DNA from 2 places in the Paenibacillus sp. cl130 genome. Region 2 is predicted to be linked to the other one. Evidence: riboswitches for the same ligand, from Rfam matches in the RefSeq annotation. Region 2 holds a riboswitch; the other holds the start of a gene.

Region 1 (10,779 bases), on a different contig from region 2:
TCCAGCATAGAGTCACAGTTTTTAAACTACCACCTTATGGGGTGGGAGTAGGAAGGGCGTATCGGAAGGAGCGGCGCGGTTGATGCCGCTCCTTCCGATCAAAGCGCCATGCGGCTGTACCGCGGCGCCGCTCCTGTGAAGCAAGGCAGGTAAACGCCAAGCGTGAGATTTTACAGGCTGACTGGACTTAATAATGTCCGGTCGTGCCTTTTGCAATAAACGGTATGATCGTCATGATGCATTTTTGAGTAGCGCAGGGATGGATTTGAATCTGGAGAAGCGGAGCGTTCGCCTGAAAGCTTTCCAAAGGAAAGCTCGCATCGGAAGCATAAGCTTTGTGGGATTCAAACCTATATACGATTTTATATAATCGAGTGAATCCCGGTCCAACAGCGATCATAAGATTAAATTCATACCGTAGCGGGTAGTCAACTCATCATCAGAACGATCATCCAACCAATATAGAGAGGAAGTGGAGAGTTATGAAGCTCGTACTTTTGTCTGGTGGTTCCGGTAAAAGATTATGGCCTTTGTCCAACGATTCCCGTTCCAAACAATTTTTGAAGGTACTGGAGAGCCCGGAGGGGATTTCGGAATCCATGGTACAGCGGGTATGGAGACAATTGGGAGACAACGGATTATCAGAATCCTCGTTTATTGCGACAGGGAGAGCACAGGTCGAAATGATCCAGAGTCAGGTCGGGCCGAATACGCGCATTATTGTTGAGCCGGAACGCAGAGACACCTTTCCTGCGATTGCGCTGACAGCGACTTATCTATATTCCATTGCAGGTGTTTCACCTGATGAAATTATAGCAATATTGCCTGTAGATCCTTATGTTGAGGATGCTTTCTTCGCTTCCGTAGCCCAGCTGGAACATACGCTTCAGGAGAGTGAAGGCAAGCTTGCTTTAATCGGGGTTGTCCCTTCCTATCCTTCAGAGAAATATGGTTACATTATTCCGAAAAACGATGCCACTCAAGGTAGCACAGGCTACCGTGAAGTGAGCCATTTTCAAGAGAAACCCGACCGGGAGCAGGCGGAGCGTCTGATTGAACGCAATGCTCTATGGAACTGCGGGGTTTTTGCATTCAAATTAAGTTATTTGCTGGATATCTTGGCATCCAAGGGGTTGCCGCTTAATTATGAAGAAATGCAAAAGCAATACGCATCTCTGGAAAAAATCAGCTTTGACTATGAAGTAGTCGAGAAGGAAAAGGACATCGTAGTTCTTCCGTATGATGGTTTTTGGAAGGATTTGGGTACCTGGAATACGCTCACAGAAGAAATGTCTAATCAACAAGTGGGCAGAGGTGTAGTAACGGAGGATTGCGTCAATACGAGCCTTATTAACGAGTTAGACATTCCTGTGGCGATCATTGGAACGAATGATCTGATCGTAGCCGCTAGCCCGGATGGCATTCTTGTGACCAATAAGGCAGAAAGTCCTCGTATTAAGGAAGTGCTCAAGGCTCATGATCAGCGTCCAATGTATGAAGAACGTCGTTGGGGACAGTATCGGGTTGTGGATTATGTCAAGTATGACGAGGGTAACGAGGTATTGACCAAACGAATCCGCGTACGGAAAGGCAAAAATATCAGCTACCAGCTTCATTTCAAACGAAGTGAAATCTGGACCATTATTAGCGGTGAAGCGGAAATTATTTTGAATGAGAAGCTGCACAAAGTGAAGGCTGGTGACGTAGTACGTATCCCTGAAGGGACGAAGCATAGCATTTTGGCAGTGACCGATGTGGATTTTATTGAGGTGCAGACTGGCTCTGAGTTGGTTGAAGAGGATATTGTCCGCTTTTGTATGGATTGGAATGAAATTTCCCGTCACCAATTTATCTCCTAATTATTTTCGTAAAAACGAAAAAAAGACGAATTCATGAAAATTCATAGCCTAAACTGTCGAAATTGGGCGAAAACCTGTAAATTCATGAACATGACCTATTAAATTTTGGTAAAAAAAAGTCGATACTTAGGGTAAGAAGGAATCCAAACTCCTTCCAACGATAAACGCAGCCCTGTCGAAAGGCAGGTACGCAAAGCTAAAGGGCCTTCCACAAGGATGGCAGCCTGGCTACCGAAAGGAAGAGCGAAAGTGAGATTCAATTTTATTCCTCTGTATCGACTGATACGTCATGTACTCCCTGTTGTTATGCTTTTTTCATTGTTGCCCGTCGGTTTTGGAGATTCTCTGTCGGTGGCGAATGCCGCTTCATTACAACCTGTTAATTCGGACGCTTCTACTCAGGCCCGTGAACTATACAATTATTTACTCAACATCTCAGGGAAAAAAATAGTCACCGGTCAGCATGATTATTTGGAAAGTCCAGATGAATTAAGTAACAAGGTCCAAAAAATCAGTCAGGCATATGTTGGTGTACACGGCTATGAGATGGGAGCTATCTCTGGTCAATCTGACGCTACGGAAGCAGCACAACGTAAAAATGTCGTCGATAGTGCTATCCGTTGGGACAGATCCGGTGGAATTGTGACGATGACTTTTCATGAAGCGCTACCAGGTAGGCCACTGACTTGGGCCAATGTACAGGCGAAAGTAAGTCAGGCAGAGTTCAACAAATACGTGACTCCAGGTACTGCGCAGTATAACCTCCTCATTGCCGATCTGGATAAGGTCGCTGTATCGTTAAAGCAGCTTCGTGATGCAGGGGTTCCGGTTTTGTGGAGACCTTACCACGAAATGAATGGTGACTGGTTCTGGTGGGGAAACAAAACTAATTTCAATCAGCTATGGAATATCATGTATGACCGTTTTACAAACACACATCAATTGAACAATCTGCTGTGGGTATGGAGTCCGAATGCGCCCAATTCGTATACTGTCCCGTATACCCCAAAATACCCGGGGGATGACAAAGTGGACATTTTGGCAGTAGACATTTACAACAATGATTTTAAGCAAAGTCATTACGAAGGTCTGCTCGGGCTGGCACGGAATAAGCCGATTGCCATTGGGGAGCACGGTGAGATGCCTAGTTCTGAGGTATTGCAGGCTCAACCTAAATGGGTATATTCCATGACTTGGGGCAAGATGCTGACTGAGAATAACACAACAAATCAAATTCAGGATTATATGAATGATTCGAAGAGTTTGACGCGGGATGATGTGAAAAATGGGCTGGCAGCAATCGAACAACCTGGGACAGACGTACCGACCTTACCGGACGAGGGGCAAAGTGAGCCTATCCCGGCTCCGACTCCGGCTCCTCCTTCCGTTCCTGATGGGGTATATGTGAACGGGCTGCAGGGCGAATATTTTAACAATATGAATTTGAGCGGAAGTCCTGCTTTGATCCGTACAGATAGCAAGCTGGACTACAACTGGCGTGCCAATGCAGCTGATCCAAAGGTGAATGCCGATCAGTTCTCGGTTCGCTGGACGGGTAAAATCAAACCGCAATATAGCGAGACATATACGTTCACAACGATATCCGATGACGGTATCCGTGTATGGGTAGACGGCAAGTTGGTTATTGACAGCTGGTTCAAACAAAGCTGGACAGAGCGTAAAGGTAGTATTACTTTGGAAGCAGGCAAAATGGTAGATTTAAAAGTGGAATACTATGATGAAAAAGGCGACGCGATGGCACGTCTAATGTGGGAAAGTCAGCATGAAGCGAAAGCGGTGATTCCCGGAAACGCTTTGTTTCTTCCTTGATTGATACTCTTTCCCGGTCAAAAAATTTGAGGAGAGAGGGTGGATCATATGATAAAAAAATGGTTATCCCATAGGTATTCAGTAGTTTTATCTGGACTACTAGCGGTCGTAGCTATAGCGATGATCGCTTGGTTTATATACACGCCTTCAAGAAGCGCAGAATTGCAGACGGATAAAGTAGCGGCTGCCAGTCCAGTATGGAAGCTGGGTCAGAGGGATGACTCTTCAGCGGAATTCAAAGGTGTGGTCGGTAGGGATAATATCGATATTTCTACAGCAGCTGCCTCTACCGAATCGTCTGCTAAAGGATCATTGTCAGCATTGTCGGAAGCAGAGAGTACAACAGTTCCGGTATTGCTCAGCAGTGGAGATATTCCTCCCGGTTTGAATGCGTCCACGAACCCTGAACTGACACTCCAGTATAAGCTGAATCAGATTCCTCCCAATGGTATGATATTCCGTGTTCGGATTTTGGATGCGGGCAAAGCAGTCCCGCAAATGGCTGTATTTTCAAATCATCAGCTGTCCGGTATTATTCAGATTGCCGGGGTTTCCGGTACTGGGAGTACTTATAATTTCAAAAACAACTACGAGCTGTATATACCCAAAGAGCAATTGCAAAGCGGTGTTAACGTACTCAAGCTAAAGACAGCGCGCTGCCTATACTGCTCCTCTGCAGAAGATAAAAATGTGTGGTGGACTTGGGATGACTTGAGCTTGGAGACGTTAGCTTCACCTGCGACCGAACCGGTACACGGTAAATATATACTGACCGGAACAAATGTGAACAATAAAGAATTTTATTATGATCAGGGTGCAGTTAAGCATTTACCATACGTTCTCAAGTGGCTGGGCATTGCTTATAGTGGCAACGTCATGAGGGTCACCTGTGCCAGTAATGTGGGCAAGGCCTGTACAGACGTGGATGATTACTATCAAACGTTAAAGCAGTATAATATGCAATCGTCTGCTTTGTATTTATATACAGGTGATATTAAGCTGCAAAAAGATGGTTCTCTACCAGAGACGGCCAAGCAAAAGTTGCGCGATTATGTAAAAAAATACGGTTCTTATCTTCAATATTATGAAGTAGATAATGAACCTGGATTATTTAATCGCTCCAAGGCGGTAAATCTGGCTGTGGCCAAGTGGTTGAATACAGAAGGCAAGCAATTGGCACCGCATCTCAAAACCGTAGCACCGGGCTGGGCCTACTGGCCAACGTACTCTACTAAGGCATGCAAAAATCAAACCGGAGGTACGCAAAAATGCGGTGACCCAGATGGATGGGAACGGGACCCGGCGCAACGTAAACAGCTGGAGGAAGTCACCGATCTGACCAATGGACACGCCTATGGTGAATCGTATAATGAAGAGGGCGGGGGTAGCTTCGTCCAAAATTTGAAAACCTTCGGCGGTTCGAGCAATGGACTGGCGAAAAAGATGCTGAATACGGAGTTCGGTACCAATGATACGCATCGAGACAATCCAGATTACGGGGCTAGTCAGCCACAAGCAGCCGCATTCGACCGGATTATGCGTTCGCAAATTGGGTTTGCCGATATGTTTATCCAGCACGCTGCTTTTTATAAAGATTATACGCTGTTTAAAACAGGCTTCGATCTGCAAAGTCATAATCCGGCCAACACAGAAATTTATCCGTTTGGGCAAGGGCAGGACACCCGCGTTAAGATCATGAGACGCTTGAGCTTAGCCTATGCCACCCATGGAAAACCTCTGACTTATACAGTGCTGAATCCAGAGGATACCAAGGATAAGATGGTGTATGTTCGTGCGGTGGATACGTCCAAGCTTAAACCGCTGGCAGGTAGCGGCGCTACTTCAGACAAATTGCTGGTGAATCTAGTGAATTTCGAAGCTACCACGCAGACAGTTCGTGTACGGGTAACGATGCCGAAAGCCGGTTTGTACACGGGTGAACGTTTTGGAGCGGGTTCTACTTACAGTCAGGCACAACGTTCCATATCAGGACTCAAGGCTTCTCCTGCCCTTGATTTTGAAGAAAAGCTGGGTCCTGGTGAAGCGGTACAATATATTTTGGAATTAAAAAGTACAGATCAAACCGCAGCTTCAGCTCCAACAGGGGTGAAGGCAGCCTCTGTTCAGGATGGGGCAGTAAAGATTAATTGGCTTCAGGCAGAAGGCGTATCTTCCTATGATGTGCTGCGTGCTGACGGGACCGACGGGGCTTATCAGGTGATTGCCTCGCAAGTAGCGGGAAGCACGTATACAGATCGGACGGTAAAAGCCGGAGGTCACTATGTCTACAAAGTTCGGGCGACCGGAGGCACTCAGGTTTCCCAGGCAGCCGAGGTCGCTTAATATCAGATCGGAATGTATATAGGACCTTAGATAACGAATACCTAACATCATTTCGAAATAAAACAAAAAAGAACCTATCAGGAGAAAATAGGACCTGACAGGTTCTTTTTTGTTGGAAAATCGTTCTGATTTGCCAATACTTTACGTATAATGAAGAAAAAAATAAGAAAATCCTTTTATATTCTCGTCATAAGACGACAACATTGCAGGTATGTATTCATATATAATAGTTTTGTTCATGACTATACATACATGGTTTGTGGGAAATCTCTTTCCGGTGACCAAGAATAATAAAGCGAGGTTAGTGCTGAATGAACAAGGAGACAGAATTAGGGGTGAACAACCCTCTTTTTCGAAACAACGTACAGAAAGCAGACAAAGCTGCCATCCACTTGGACATCCGGGACATTTTGCTCCAATGTGGTATCACGATACCAGAATGGCTAGAAAGCGACGCTGATGGAACCACATACCGGAAGGACAAGCGCGTGTAAATTCCAACGGCTGGTCTTACTTGAGCGAGACGTAAGGCAGTCGGCCGCGTTCTTTATTCCATCATTCGTTCCATTCGGACAAATGCAATAAAACGTTTGGCTTCTTCCTCAGACAAGGTGCGTCCGTCAATGGTCAGGTTGAAACGTCGCAGAATATCCTCGTCGGACAGTTCAAGCTGGTCCACAAATTCCCTCACATCTGAATCCAATATTGCCGCCGGATGGCTCGTACGTCCCACCAAGTAGTCAATCGTTACCCCAAAAATATCAGCGAGCTTGGTCAGGATCTCAAAATCTGGCTTGCGCCTATTTTTTTCATAGTGAGAAAGAGCTGCCCGCGTAATTCCGAGGGATTGCGCTAGCTCCTCTTGTTTTAATCCCTTATGTTCTCGTAATTCAGCGATGCGGGTGCCATAATTCATCTGTTTTTCCTCCTGAAGGCAAGGTTAAGAAAGGTAAAAAAGCAATTTTACGCTTGACAAGATACGTTTTGTATCATAAATTAGTTATGTAAGTTACATAACGTATCTTTATTTCATAGTTTTCACTTATGTCTTCGTTTATATACCCTAAGAGGCCACCGATGATTGAGCATTTTGTGCTTATTCGCTGGCTGGACCTTCTATGCGCTATTATACAACATTTTACTATAGATTAGAGGGTCATGCATCGTTCTTTTCCCCGTTATGCAGAGGATCAGTACAAGCGTTATTGCATCGAAAACAAGTCAATCAGGGAGGACTGGTCTTGTGCAGTTGAAAGAGTACATCCGTTTGATCCGTAAAAGAATGTGGTTGATTGGTAGCATCGTATTGCTGGTATGTACTGTAGTGGGCATAAAAAATGTATATTTTACCCCGCAGATTTACGAAGCTACCGCAAAGCTCATTATCAACCAGACGCCACGACCGGATCGTGCAGGTGTCGTTGATTACAGTGTAGTTCAAACGAATATAGCCTTAACGAACTCCTATAAGCAAATTATGATCTCCTCGGCGATTATGGATCAGGTGGTCGCCAGCTTCCCCGACCTTAAGGTCACTCCGTCAGCTTTGGCGTCAAAATTAAGAGTGAACACCGCAGGTGATTCACAGGTCATGGATGTAACAATCCGCGATTTATCGTATACGAAGGCTGTGAAAACCGTCAATGCGGTAGCCAAAGTATTCAAACGGCAAATCCCCTCTATCATGAAAATGGACAATGTCACCATCCTAAGCGAAGCCAGTCTGAATGATCCAGCAGTTCCCGTGAACAGTAATCCCGCTATACAGATATTTATTGCTTTTGCCACCTCTTTATTGTTGGGAATAGGCTTGGCGTTTTTGCTGGAGGTACTGGATGATACATTTAAGAATGAAGAGGATATTGAAAAAGAACTCGGTCTGCCTACCCTATCCCTGATTACGAAAATGAAAAAAGAAGATAAACGCTCCGACAGCTCCACTACAACTCCTAAACAGGTAGGTGAAGGGCAATATGCCGCGATTAATCAATAATCAGCTCGTTACATCCCTACATGCTCAGTCTTCCGTTTCGGAGGAGTACCGCATGCTTCGTACTAACATCCAGTTTTCTTCTATAGACGAGCCGATTGAGGTTATGATGGTGGCGTCCGCTCAGGCGGGTGAAGGTAGAACGGTCACGATTAGCAATTTGGCTGTAACCTATGCGCAAGAGGGGAAAAAGGTGCTGATTATGGATATGGATCTGCGTCGTTCCTCTTTGCACCATATGTTTGGTTTGCGTAATCACACGGGGCTGACACGGGTGCTTGCCAATCAACAGGCATGGCAGGATGTGGTTCAGGAAACCGGGATTGACCATCTGCATGCAATTACAGCCGGACCGAACCCGCCCAATCCGTCCGAGATGCTCAGTTCCCGCAGAATGAATGCTCTGCTGGTTGACCTAAAAGAACATTATGACGTGATCTTAATGGATACGCCGCCGTTGCTGTCCTTTCCGGATGGCTTAATTATAAGCGCTATGTGTGACGGAGTCATTCTGGTGGTGCAGGCAGGGAAAGTCAAAAAGGATATCGTCAAGAAAGCAAAAGCGAATTTGGAAAGAGTAAAGGCGCGCATTCTGGGTGTAGTACTTAATAATGTGAAGCGTTCGAATACCCGCGCCGAGCGGGGGATGGAGGAACGCAATCTGACATGAATAAAAAGGAGGAAAATGATAGTATATAAAATTCTTTTAACAATGTATAAATAATACTTATCAATAAGGAGCGAGGTGATGAGACGTGTCTTCTTCCCGCTCGAACGAGGCCGAAGTGCTGGGCGCGTCAGTGGATGTTTATTCGGTTGCTCATGGGCTTGAACGGCGGCAAGGATGGAACGTATACCCGTTCGTGAAGCGAAGCATGGATATTATATTGTCTTTCATTGGAATCATCGTGCTATGCCCGGTATTTCTGCTTGTCGTTTTGCTGATTAAGCTGGAGGACCCAAAAGGCAGTGCAATATTTTATCAAGTACGTATTGGAAAAAACGAGCGGCCGTTTCGCATGATCAAATTTCGTTCTATGGTGTCTGATGCCGAAGCCAGATTGTCTGCACTGCTGGTGGAAAATGAAATTGAGGGTGCGATGTTCAAAATGCGGGACGATCCCCGAATTACCCGTGTGGGTCGCTTTCTTCGCAGAACGAGCATCGACGAGCTGCCACAACTGTTCAATGTACTACGTGGGCAGATGAGTCTGGTAGGACCCAGACCCCCATTGCCAAGAGAAGTCCATGATTACACAGTGAGGGATAAGCTGCGTCTGACGGTTACACCGGGCTGCACTGGTCTATGGCAGATCAGCGGTCGTAATCATCTAAGCTTTAACCAGATGGTAGAACTGGATTTGGAGTACATATCCAGACGCAGTTTCCGCACAGATATGATCATTATGCTGAAAACATTTCGTGTGCTGCTAGGCTCCAAGGATGCGTATTAAAGTCTTTCATTTTCACGAAGAAGGTAGGGGATAAGTATGGATCTTCATTCCAACATATATGTAGCAGGGCATAACGGACTGGTGGGTTCCGCTATTGTCCGAGCGCTTCAGGATGCGGGTTACCGTCATATTATTACTCGCACAAGCCGTGAGCTGGATCTACGCAATAAAGAGGCAGTAGATCATTTTTTTGAAACAGAGCCTGTGGATTATGTATTTCTGGCAGCGGCCAAGGTTGGTGGGATTTTGGCGAATAACGAATATCCGGCTGATTTTATCCGTGACAATCTGCTTATACAAACGAATGTGATTGATGCGGCATACCGGGCGAATGTAGGCAAGCTGTTATTCCTCGGCTCTACTTGTATCTATCCTAAATTTGCTCCGCAGCCGTTGCGGGAAGAATATCTGCTTACAGGTGAACTGGAGCCTACTAATGAGGCCTATGCAATTGCTAAAATTGCCGGGATTAAAATGTGTCAGTCTTACAACCGTCAGTATGGAACCCGGTTTATTTCTGTGATGCCGACGAATTTATACGGTCCGGGCGACAACTTTGATCTCCAGACCTCTCATGTGCTGCCTGCGCTCATCCGCAAGTTTCATGAAGCCAAGCTGAATCAATCCCCGACTGTCGAAGTATGGGGCTCAGGTACGCCGCGGCGAGAATTTCTTCATTCTGATGATTTGGCTGAAGCCTGTCTGTTCCTGATGAACAATTATGAGGGAAATGAAATTGTAAATATCGGCGTAGGTGAGGATATCTCTATTCGTGAGCTGGCTGAACGAGTGAAGAATGTAGTCGACTATGAGGGAGAAATTACCTTTAACACCTCCGCTCCTGATGGAACGCCGCGTAAGTTGGTAGATGTATCCCGAATTTCCGAGCTGGGTTGGTCGGCGCGTATTTCACTAGAAGAGGGATTAAAGTCTGTGTATCAGGCATTTCAAGGTCTGGATCTGGTTGAACAATAAAAAAACGGTGGGGGAATGGGAATGAAAAAAGCGCTGATCACAGGGATTACCGGACAAGACGGGTCCTATCTGGCTGAGTTGCTGCTGTCCAAGGATTATGAGGTGTACGGGGTGCGCAGACGAACCAGCACACCGAACTTTGAAAATGTAGCGCATATCCAGAATGACATCCACTGGCTTTCCGGTGATATGACTGATCTGGCTTCATTGATCGAAGCCGTCCGTCAGTCCGACCCGGATGAGGTCTACAACTTGGCTGCTCAATCCTTCGTAGCGGCCTCATGGCCGCAGCCGTTGGCTACAGGTCAGATTACAGCGCTGTCTGTCA
Region 2 (10,779 bases):
TGCGGCTAGCCACGTCGTCCTGATTTTGGCGCGCAAGGATGTTCGTTATGATTCTCCTTACGTGGAGTATATGTATAAAGAGGTTAAAGGTATGTCTGAGGAGGACTTTGCCTCACTGCCAGGCCGCTATAAGATTTTCCAGGGTGAAAATCAACGCTTACTGGAAAACGAACGTACGTTATTTGACTGGGCTTCCAAGCAAACCTACATTGCCTTAGGCAATATGATGACAGCGGCGGCTCAGATCGGTATTGATTCCTGTCCAATTGAGGGCTTTAACTACGATCAGGTGCATGCCATTTTGGAGGAAGAAGGACTGCTAGAAAACGGGCTGCTCGATATTTCAGTCATTGCTGCCTTCGGTTATCGCGCTCATGAACCCAAGCGGGAAAAATCCAGACAACCGCTGGAAAAGGTCACCCGCTGGATTCTGTAATCTAATATCCCGAGTCTCTCCCCCAAGCACTGAACACTGAAGCATCAAAAAAGCGGGCTTGCGGCACTTCATCTGAATGATGAACATACCGCAGCCCGTCTTTTTTAGGTCACTTCAATCTCTATTAAAATACCCTTGGAAGCCAGGTTATCCAGGCACTCCTTCATATACTCATCGTCATGCTCCACATATGCACCCGCGCCTGCCAGTTCCTCACCCAGCTCCGCCTCCCAAGGCTCACACTGCTTACCGCGATACAACGGCTGTTCCCATAGTGGATCAACATTGTACCCTCTGCTTTTCATTTCGTCCATAATGAGCCTATGATAGCGCACCAGCAGCATGGGGTGATAATCGAACACATAATTCACGGTGGCGTGTGGCTTGCCCCACCCATTCCCGCGCAGGGCACAGCACTCACGATGTTGCCCCAACAGTTGCGGACGGGGTAACCTGTCGATTAAATGTTCATGCCAAAGCCTCATGCTTCCACAACCCTATCTGTAGCTTTTTCTGGTCTATTGGATTAGCATACGGATACCTGTCAGCACAATGCCGATCAGGAAGCCTGTAACTGCGCCGTTAATACGTATCCACTGCAAATCCTGTCCCAGTTTGTCCTCCATCAGTGCAATCAGGGATTTGTTATCCATTTTGTCTACATTTTCGCGTACCAAGTTACCAATTCGACTATGGTTGGCTTCCACCAGTCCAGTAATACCTTCCACAATTCGCACATTGATCTTGTCCAGCAGCTCGGTATTCCCTCTTAAATCAGTCAGCATCCGATCCAATAGCGGTAAAATATAGGTCTGCACATAGCTTCCGTCTTCCATGTAGTCCAATAAGCGTATACGCAGTTCTTCCATTTTGCCCAGCACTGACGCATCGCCTTCCCAGGCTTCAACAAGGCTATCCTTCCAGCCGTTCAACCCTTCCTGAACCGTATCTTTCGTCGCCAATCGGGTCACCTGTGTTCTCAGACCATCCAGCACGGCCTGGCGGCGCGGGTGCTCTTCCCTTTGCAGTTCTGCTACCTGATCCAGCAGGAAATGACGAATCATTTCACCCATACGCTCTTCGTTCAGATAGCCGAGGAATGCGTTCAAGGCAAACTGCATCAGCCCGCTCACCTGCAAACCACTAACAGCCTGCATCCCTAAGGTGCCCAGCGTATAACCCGTTTCGGGTCGCAAAAGCCAGGACTCTGCTTGCTCCAGCGTGTAATCCAGTGCGCGGCGATCATAGCCCTTCTCGCTGGTCTGACGAGCAAGCGCCTCTAGCAGCGGTCCGGTGTCAAAGTCAGTCACCTGCCGCTTGAGCTCTGCCACGATGACCGGAGCCAATTCCGCGAGCGGGAGCGACTGGACGAGACGCTTGGCAAGAACATCTATGGATGCCGCCGCCTCCGGCGTGCGCATTCCTTTTTCCACACCGCCCAGCACCAAATCGGCCAAACGAATATCTGCAATTTTAGACGCAATGCTGTCTTTGTTTAGCAGGTTATTTTCCACGGTACTCACCAATGCATTCGTGAGCTTGTCCCTATTTTTAGGAAGCAGCGCCGTATGTGGTATCGGAATGCCTAGCGGATGACGAAACAAAGCAGTGACAGCGAACCAGTCTGCCAGTCCCCCTACAAGTCCTGCCTCAAAAGCTCCGGCTAATAAACGAGCCCAGCCATATTGCTGGAAGGGCAATGCGGCTGCAAAGCCTGCCCCTAGAATAACGAGCGACCAAGCCGCTGCGGTTTTCGTACTTTTTGGTTTTCCCATCCTGTAATCCTCCAAACTGACTGTCGAGTAAGTAAAGCACTATACCTGTATTACCCATCATATCATTGCCCGTGTCATTTCCAAAGTTGAAAGCACTTTTTATGAAACGCGCAAGGGCACTTTTTGCGTAATTTTTTATGCATATATCTCTCTTTTTTACATTCATGTTTGTGAACAAAATCACAGTACTGGGCCCAAACTCTTATTTTCAATAATAAGCCTTACGAACCATTTTAACAAAACCAAGTCCCAATTTTTTTAAACCGAAAGGAGAAGTGAACAAGAAAGTTGAATGGGCATAAGATACCTTTTTTCAGTACCATTTTGGTATTTGACCTCAGAAAGGATTTGAATCCATGATAACCCCAGATTCTTTCAACAGCATTCGACTTTTTCATATGGATTATCAGATTAAATATCCATAAAAAGCGAGACTCCCATAAAGCTCACACACATAATTTGATATATAGACATATTTGTTGTGATAAAATAAACTTTTATAAATAGGAAATCATGTTTAATCAGCCATTATATATTGGTAAATCAAACCAAGATATGCTAGATAAAATTGCTTTTTTGTAAAGGAATTGAATATGACAACAGACCAAAAAAACAACGTGGGCCTCTGGAATGGCGATCCGGTCGTAATTGTACGCACTCCCTCCGCTTTTGCCAAGCAATCCCTTTTATATATCCAGGAATTAGGCTACTTTCAAAAAACTTCTGCTTTTACGATGGAAAGGAAAGAACTTGCCTCTTTTTTGCTTGTCTTTACGTTGTCTGGTAAGGGAGAATTACTGTACCGGGGCAAGAAATATATCATAAAACCTCAAGATTTGTTCTTTATTAATTGCGAGGAATATGTTCAATACAGCACCTCCGGTCATGAATCCTGGGAGTATATCAGCCTGTACCTGTATGGCAACCTGATCGAAAATTTTTACGAACAATTTGCCAAGCATAATAAACCGGTCATTTCCATGCATAATCCGCATATTATATTGGATAAGCTCCATGCTCTGATTTGCGGGCAGTCTGACAGAAGTCTTTCCGCTGAGCTGCTAACGTCCAGGCTCATTGGTGAAATACTAATGTGCATTTTGCAACATCCCTATGATCATCCGCATGTGAATGCTGAAACCCTCAGCGAAGTACGCCGGGTACAGCAATATTTGGATCAGTCCTACTGTGAGCGAATAACACTGGACTCGCTGGCAGACATGTTTGAATTAAACAAGTTTAATCTGGCTAAAAATTTCAAAAAGCAGATCGGTTTCTCTCCGATTGATTATCTCATTAATGTCCGTATCACAGCCGCTCAAAGCTGGCTTAAAACCAGTGACATGTCCATTGTGGATATCGCAAGGTACGTAGGGATTCCCAATACGAGCCATTTTATTAACCTATTCAAAGAGCATGTAGGAGAAACACCTCATTCCTTCCGCAAAAAATGGGGGAACCGTTCCAAGTTGTAAATGAGAGGTTACATGAAATCAGTTTGATAGATGATAGACGCACAAGCTATTCAAGTTAATGGCAAAACTGTCGAAAGGCAGTGACGCAAAACTATAGGGCCTTCCTATCCGGATGGCAGCCAGCTACCAGATGAACGAGCTTTTTATTATGTCTTTTTTACATAGATCCATCACAAATTGCTATGCCTCTCTCGAAGAAAGCCCTGATCGCTATGATCAGGGCTTTTTTTCTATTGGGATAGTCATGTCTGCCTAGCATGCTGAATATACTAATTTCGAACGAAGCATTGCCATATTACGATGAATAGGAGAATCACTTGGAGCATGAGAACAAAAATAAATGTAATGATCATTGCGTTATTGCTCATTGTCCAAAGCTTTTTCAGCGCAACGCTGGCTTACGCAGATGCTCCAGCCCCAGAACTGCCGCAGAGTGCTGTATCTGATCCTACACCTACCGTTACAGATGCTGTATACGTTGTCCCAAACCTTGAACCTCCTGGGGAGATTCCTTCAAACACGGTCCCCTTCGTTCAAGGAGCAGTCAGTTCAAAGTCTCAACATGATGCAGCTCCGCAGAGCATACTAACGAAGTTGAACCTGACCGACGAAACAGGGCGTGTCATTGATGCGGTATATAGTCCCGGCAGCCAATTCGACATCGGATCAGCCATCCAACTAGGCTATGAATGGGAGCTTCCTGACAATACCTATAAGTCAGGGGACACCTTCACCTTTCATTTACCAGAACAGTTTGTCATCTACACTGATATCTCATCTCCGTTAGTCACTACCGATGGAACCGTGGGATACTTCACAGTAGATCGTCAGGGCAAGGTTATCATGACCTTTAACCAATATGTAGAGAATCACTCCAATGTCAGCGGCAAACTACAAGTTAAAACCGAGTTTACGAAAGAAACGGTGAAAGGCAGTACAGAGATCATCATTGCGATTCCGATCAAAGGCGGGGTACAAACGGTCATCGTGAATGTAAAACCCCAGTCAGGGCCAACCCTAAGCAAACAAGGGAAAATAGAGGGCACCAATCAGATCGACTGGACCATTGATGTGAACAAACAACTAAACACCGTAAAGCATGCCCTCATCACCGATCCCATTCCTTCAGGGCTGGAACTCAGAAGAGACTCTATCCGGCTCTATCATCTACAAGTCAATATCGACGGCTCGACCGTTGTTCGAGACCTAGTGAATGCAAGTGAATATGCCATTGAAGCAGATCAAGCCGGGACAGGGTTTGTGATTCGTTTTCAAGACGATAGCATTAACACGGCCTATCAGATTCAATATTCCACGCGTATTATTGGCGATAAAACTCGTTTCTCCAACACAGCAACGCTTTCAGGAGATGCGATAGAGAACGTTGTTGCTACCGCTACTGTTCAGGTGGAACGTGGTGAATTTTTGTCCAAAAAGGTTGAAAAATATGATCATGCCACACAAACACTCTCGTGGGCCATAAGATATAACTTTAGCGAGACAAAAATCCCCGAAGCCAAAGCTCTTTTAATTGATCATTTCAATAAAACTCAAGAATTGCTGCCCGGTTCTTTGAAAGTATTTAAGGGAAACACACTGGAGGAGCTCCCATCGTGGGCGTATACTGTCATCCCAGTTGATTATCCGGACCGCAACGGCTTCAAACTTCAATTCAACTTCGACGTAGATTCAGCCTATACCATCCGATACCAGACTCAAGCCAGAGGCCGTGTCTATGATAATGGAAAAGTTATAAACATCATAACCTCGGATGGAACGCAGAAGATTGTATCGACGGAAATCATAAGCGGAGTTATGACTAAAATGTATGACACACCCAATTACAACACCAAAATCATACCTTGGGTGATTACCATCAATACAGACTTGTACATCATGAAAAATATTGTCATTCAGGATGTGTTTCCAAACGGGGGCTTGGCTTTGTTACCGGACACCCTGAAAATTCAAAGTGTTGACGGAACAACGGAGCTACGTGCGCCCACGGATTATGAGCTGGTTCCGCTATCACAGGACTATAAACAAGGATTTACGCTCATTTTTCATAAAGCCATTCAGAAGGCTTATACAATCAAGTATTCAACCACCTATAATAATGACTGGAAAACGGATACGACGAAGCCCGAGTTTCGTAATAAATCCCATATAGAATACCAGTTTGAAGACGGAGAAAGATCATCGCAAGGAGTGGAGTGCCCGATCTGGCCGGACTTTATGACACAACGAAACGGTGCCAAGCAAGGAAGCTATAATGCAACCTCCAAGCTCATTACCTGGGACATTAAAGCTAACTACAATCGCAAGATTCTGAATCACGCGGAAGTGAGAGACCCCTTGTTGCAAGGTCAGAAGTTACTGCCCGCCTCCGTAAAAGTATACGATATGACCTTGCTGGGATGGTGGGATGGCGTACAAAAAGGGGCTGAAATCCCGGCAGATCAATACACCATTATTCCTCCCTCCGAGCAAAATGGTAATGAATTGCGTATCCAGTTCAAGGAGCAGATACAGACTCCCTACTGGATTACCTTTCAAACTTCATTGGAAGGAGAACTGATTGAAAAGGAAATTCACAATCAAGCCCTTCTACTGGATGGACAAAAAACAGTCTCCGAATGGGCAGCGCAAGTCGCGGTACCTCATGGCGGAGAATATGTATCTAAAGTCGGTACACAAAATGGAAATAAGATCGATTGGAGCATCCGCATCAATGAAGGACAGTCCCATGTATCCAACGCTAAAATTATAGATCAGCCTAGCAACAATCAAATCCTAATTGAGGATTCCTTTCATTTGTACTCTACAATCATCGCTGCCAACGGAAATACCACCAAAGGCACCGAGTTGATTAGAAACCAAGATTACAAGCTGTATATCAAGACAGACGCTCAAGGCCAGCAAACTTTTGAAGTTACTTTTGCCAAGGATATTTCCACTGCTTTTATACTTGAATACCAATCGTTCATTCATGCTGAAGACAAAGCCAAGGTGAGTAATAAGGTTGCCTTTGAGGGGGATCGCTTGACGACAGAGATGCGGGAAACCAGCCAGGAAATCATCGTACGAACGTCTTCCGGCTCCGGTTCTGGCGGGGGTGTGACCGAAAGTCTTGAGCTGACCAAGGTAGATCAGGATATGCCTGACAAGGTACTGCCTGGCGCACAGTTTGCGCTCTATGATAAAGGTCAAAAAAGAGCCCCGCTCATTCAGACCACCAATGCGGAAGGCAAAATCATCTTTTCCTCCTTGCTTCATGACGATTATATCTTGGAAGAATTGGCAGCACCGGAGGGCTATAAAATCACCGAGGGCAAGCTCGAGATCAAAATAGACGCAACACTGCGGCAAAGCTCTGGCGTAAAGAGGGTTGTGATCACCAATCGTAAAGAAAAGAAAAACGAACCAGGAACGCCTACTCATCCAGACCCTTCACCCCCGTCCGGAGGCTCAGGTAAAAAACATGACAAAGATCCGGAAATACCCGATACTCCGTCTATAACCGTTCCTCCGTCATTGCCAAAGTCTCCGGAGGACATAGTCCCTCCACAGGAGGAACCTGCGCCTATACCGCCGGAGCCGGAGCCGCCAGCCGTCATGCCTCATCAAGATCCTCCTCCTCCGGTGGATTCGAAAGACGATCCCGAACCTAAGATCCGTCTCAAGGTTCCGGGAAAAGAACCTGAAGATCCGGAGGATACACCTGCGGTACACCAATTGCCCCAAACAGGTGAAGGCAGCCCCGTTCCGTTCTATTTGACAGGCATAGCGATGGTTATATGGGGCGTATTTTTGAAATTCACACGAACAAACAAAAAATAAAACCGATCACCTGCCCTGATCTCCCGGCTCATTCCATTCCCGATTGGAATGAGTCGGGAATGGGGCATTTTTTCAAAAAATATGTATAATCCGTACTTTGCTTAGGGGAGGCGAGATTGCTGAGTCTGCGTAAACTTTCCTACGTATTTATTGTGTTAGGCTTACTTTTTATTTTGTTTCCTAAAGCGACAGAATGGAATGAGGATCAGGAACAAAGCAAGCTATTAAAAGCAGCAGAGCTACCATCTGGAAAAAGCGACGCGCTATGGCCCCCCAGTCTTACAGACAGCTATGCTCGCTTGTCCACTCGTCTTACAGAAGTTCCGGTTAGTGAAGCACGACAAAATACTTCCCCATCCCCTGCTCCCATGGTAAGCGCTAATGAACAAACTCCCATAGCCACTATTAGTATAAGTCGTATTGCTTTAAAGCTCCCTGTATTGGAAGGCGCAACGAGGATAAATATGAGACACGCGGCTGTACATATGCCGGAAACGGGGACGCTGGGACAAGCGGGGAATGCCGCCATTGCTGCTCATCGAGCCCGTACCTCTGGACGTTTATTTAATCGTCTAAATGAATTGAAGATCGGGGATAAGATTGTTGTTAACGCTCGGGGTAACCAATATGTATATAGCGTTTATAGCCTGAAGGTGGTCGATCCTACGGACGTGTCTGTTCTGAAAAGCTTCAAAAAACAAAAGCTGCTTACACTGATTACATGTGACCCTCTCGTAAACCCCACCCATCGTCTCATTGTTCAGGCGAAACTAAGCACCTAAAGCTATTTTAAAGCCCTATTTCTATGAGTAAACATAAATCAGGCGGGCCATTTCTGTTCATTACAGAAATACACCCGCCAATGCTCACATCATGATTCAGTTGGATTCTTGGCAATCAGCTTGAAATCATCAAAGTGGAATCCTGGTGCAACCACACAGGTTACCAGCACGGGCTCATCCCCAAGCGGACGTGCCGTTTGCCATACTGCTCCTGGAACGAGTGCTTGTGGATGCTGTCCTGCCTCCACATCCGCACCGACGATAATCACAGTTTCTTCACCAGGCTCTTCTCCACTTCCACCCAATTTCAACTCTACAGGGCTTCCGCTATGATATAACCACAGCTCATCAGAATGGACCACATGCCACTCGGAGAACTCACCCGGATGCAGCAAGAAATACGTAGACGAAGCTGCAAAGCGCGGACCGGAATACACATCCGGCAGTACAGGCTTCGGAATTTGGAAATGGGCCTTCCACATCTCTTTGTACCAGCCGCCTTCTGGATGGGGCTCCATGCCCAATGCCGTTACTAGCGGTGAAATAGCTTTCGTCATTGTCTAACCTTCCTTTACCCTAAATTCCTTCTTCCCTACTGTAAAACATAGCGTTGCTTTTGTCACGTTTCTCCCTTGGCATGTCGAGGATCAATAGTTTATGTCAAATTTAATAACATAAAATTACGGATTTTTATTCGTTTTCAACATATAAATAACAGTTTACTAGCAAAAAACACACCAAAATACATCACACGTAAAGTTTAGTGACATAAAATCTTGTTTTTTATTGTAAGCTTATAGTATCATGAGAGAAATTTTTAAATTCTAATAGAGCTTGATCATGTCAATCCGTCTACTAAGCTATGTATCCAAGCCTAAAAAGGGGTGAGCTCTCTGATCCAGTTTCGCAACGTCAACAAGCATTACGGTCACTTCCATGTACTCAAAGACATTAATCTTCAGATTAAGGAGGGCGAGGTCGTCGTAATCATCGGTCCCTCCGGCTCGGGTAAAAGCACCCTGCTTCGCTGCATCAATCGTCTGGAAACGATATCGGATGGGGAGCTGATCGTTAACGAGATCCCTGTACATGACAAAAAGATTGATATTAATGCCTTCCGCCGCAATATCGGGATGGTGTTCCAACATTTCAATCTGTATCCCCACAAAAAGGTGATTGAAAACATTGTACTGGCACCTATGAAGGTACTGGGCATCTCGAAAGAAGAAGCTACTCAAACAGCCATCACCTATCTAAAGCGCGTCGGAATCGAAGAAAAGGCACAGAGCTACCCCGCCCAATTGTCCGGTGGACAGCAGCAGCGGGTCGCGATCGCCCGCGGGCTCGCGATGAATCCAAAAATTATGTTGTTTGACGAGCCTACTTCAGCACTTGATCCCGAAACGATCGGAGAGGTACTGGATGTTATGCGCTCGCTCGCCCATCAGGGCATCACAATGGTCATTGTCACTCATGAAATGGGCTTTGCACGTGAAGTGGCGGACCGCGTGATTTTTATGGACAAAGGACAAATTTTGGAAGACAGCCAACCTGTCGAATTTTTTCAGAATCCGGGTGAAGAACGGGCTCGCCTGTTCCTGAGCCGTCTGATTCATCATTAATAGACTACCAATGTAGCGTAAATCGAAAGGGGAATGTTCTGATGAGAAAAAGATTTCAATGGAGTACTTTGGTGCTGGTAGCTTTATCTTGTCTGCTCGTCTTGGCAGGCTGTGGAGGCAAAGAAGGAGCGGCAACGTCGGGGAATGAGCCGGCAGCAGCCAACGGGCTGGAAGCGATCAAACAGCGTGGCAAACTGGTCGTTGGTGTGAAATACGATACCAAGCTGTTCGGACTGAAAGACCCGGCTAGCGGAAAAGTAGAGGGCTTTGATATCGACATCGCTAAGGCTGTAGCCAAACATATTTTTGGCGATGAAACCAAACTTGAACTAAAAGAAGTCACGTCCAAAACACGAATCACCTTATTGCAAAACGGGGACATTGACGCCATTATCGCGACGATGACCATTTCGGATGAACGTAAAAAGCAGGTTGATTTCAGCGACGTCTATTTTAACGCCGGGCAATCTCTGCTTGTGAAAAAGGGGAGCCCCATCACCGGGCTGGAGTCTCTGACCCCGAATACCAAGGTACTCGCCGTGAAGGGCTCTACTTCCGCCAAAAATATCCGTGAAAAAGCACCTGAAGCAACGATATTGGAATTCGAAAACTATCAGGATGCTTTCAACGCCCTCAAAGCAGGTAAAGGAGAAGCCTTGACTACGGATAACTCTATTCTGCTCGGCATGCAGCAGCAAGACCCGAATTATACTCTTGTAGGCGGGAACTTCACAGAGGAACCTTACGGCATTGCAGTGAAGAAGGGGCAAACCGAACTGCTACAGGCTATTAATGATACGCTCAAGGAACTGAAAAGCAACGGTGAATACAATAAGCTCCACGAGCAAT

What was found. Region 2 has a riboswitch for cyclic di-GMP ahead of BM358_RS14840 (collagen binding domain-containing protein). Riboswitches for the same ligand answer to the same signal wherever they lie in the genome.
Region 1: it holds a riboswitch for cyclic di-GMP, as region 2 does, so the genes downstream of both, BM358_RS05215 (glycosyl hydrolase) here and BM358_RS14840 (collagen binding domain-containing protein) in region 2, are expected to answer to the same signal.

Annotation. Positions count from the first base shown of each region.
Region 1 is NZ_FOYG01000001.1:1,087,806-1,098,584, reverse strand. It holds gene BM358_RS05220 (sugar phosphate nucleotidyltransferase) at 483-1,859, shown strand; cyclic di-GMP riboswitch class I at 2,015-2,095, shown strand; gene BM358_RS05215 (glycosyl hydrolase) at 2,109-3,689, shown strand; gene BM358_RS05210 (PD-(D/E)XK nuclease family protein) at 3,738-6,032, shown strand; gene BM358_RS05205 (hypothetical protein) at 6,344-6,526, shown strand; gene BM358_RS05200 (helix-turn-helix domain-containing protein) at 6,580-6,948, opposite strand; gene BM358_RS05195 (YveK family protein) at 7,276-8,025, shown strand; gene BM358_RS05190 (CpsD/CapB family tyrosine-protein kinase) at 8,006-8,692, shown strand; gene BM358_RS05185 (sugar transferase) at 8,778-9,476, shown strand; gene BM358_RS05180 (GDP-L-fucose synthase) at 9,513-10,451, shown strand; gene gmd (GDP-mannose 4,6-dehydratase) at 10,473-10,779, shown strand, end outside.
Region 2 is NZ_FOYG01000005.1:27,552-38,330, reverse strand. It holds gene BM358_RS14860 (NAD(P)H-dependent oxidoreductase) at 1-436, shown strand, start outside; gene BM358_RS14855 (TIGR02328 family protein) at 541-921, opposite strand; gene BM358_RS14850 (DUF445 domain-containing protein) at 955-2,211, opposite strand; gene BM358_RS14845 (AraC family transcriptional regulator) at 2,805-3,686, shown strand; cyclic di-GMP riboswitch class I at 3,737-3,817, shown strand; gene BM358_RS14840 (collagen binding domain-containing protein) at 4,011-7,526, shown strand; gene BM358_RS14835 (class D sortase) at 7,643-8,308, shown strand; gene BM358_RS14830 (cupin domain-containing protein) at 8,398-8,865, opposite strand; gene BM358_RS14825 (amino acid ABC transporter ATP-binding protein) at 9,193-9,930, shown strand; gene BM358_RS14820 (transporter substrate-binding domain-containing protein) at 9,972-10,779, shown strand, end outside.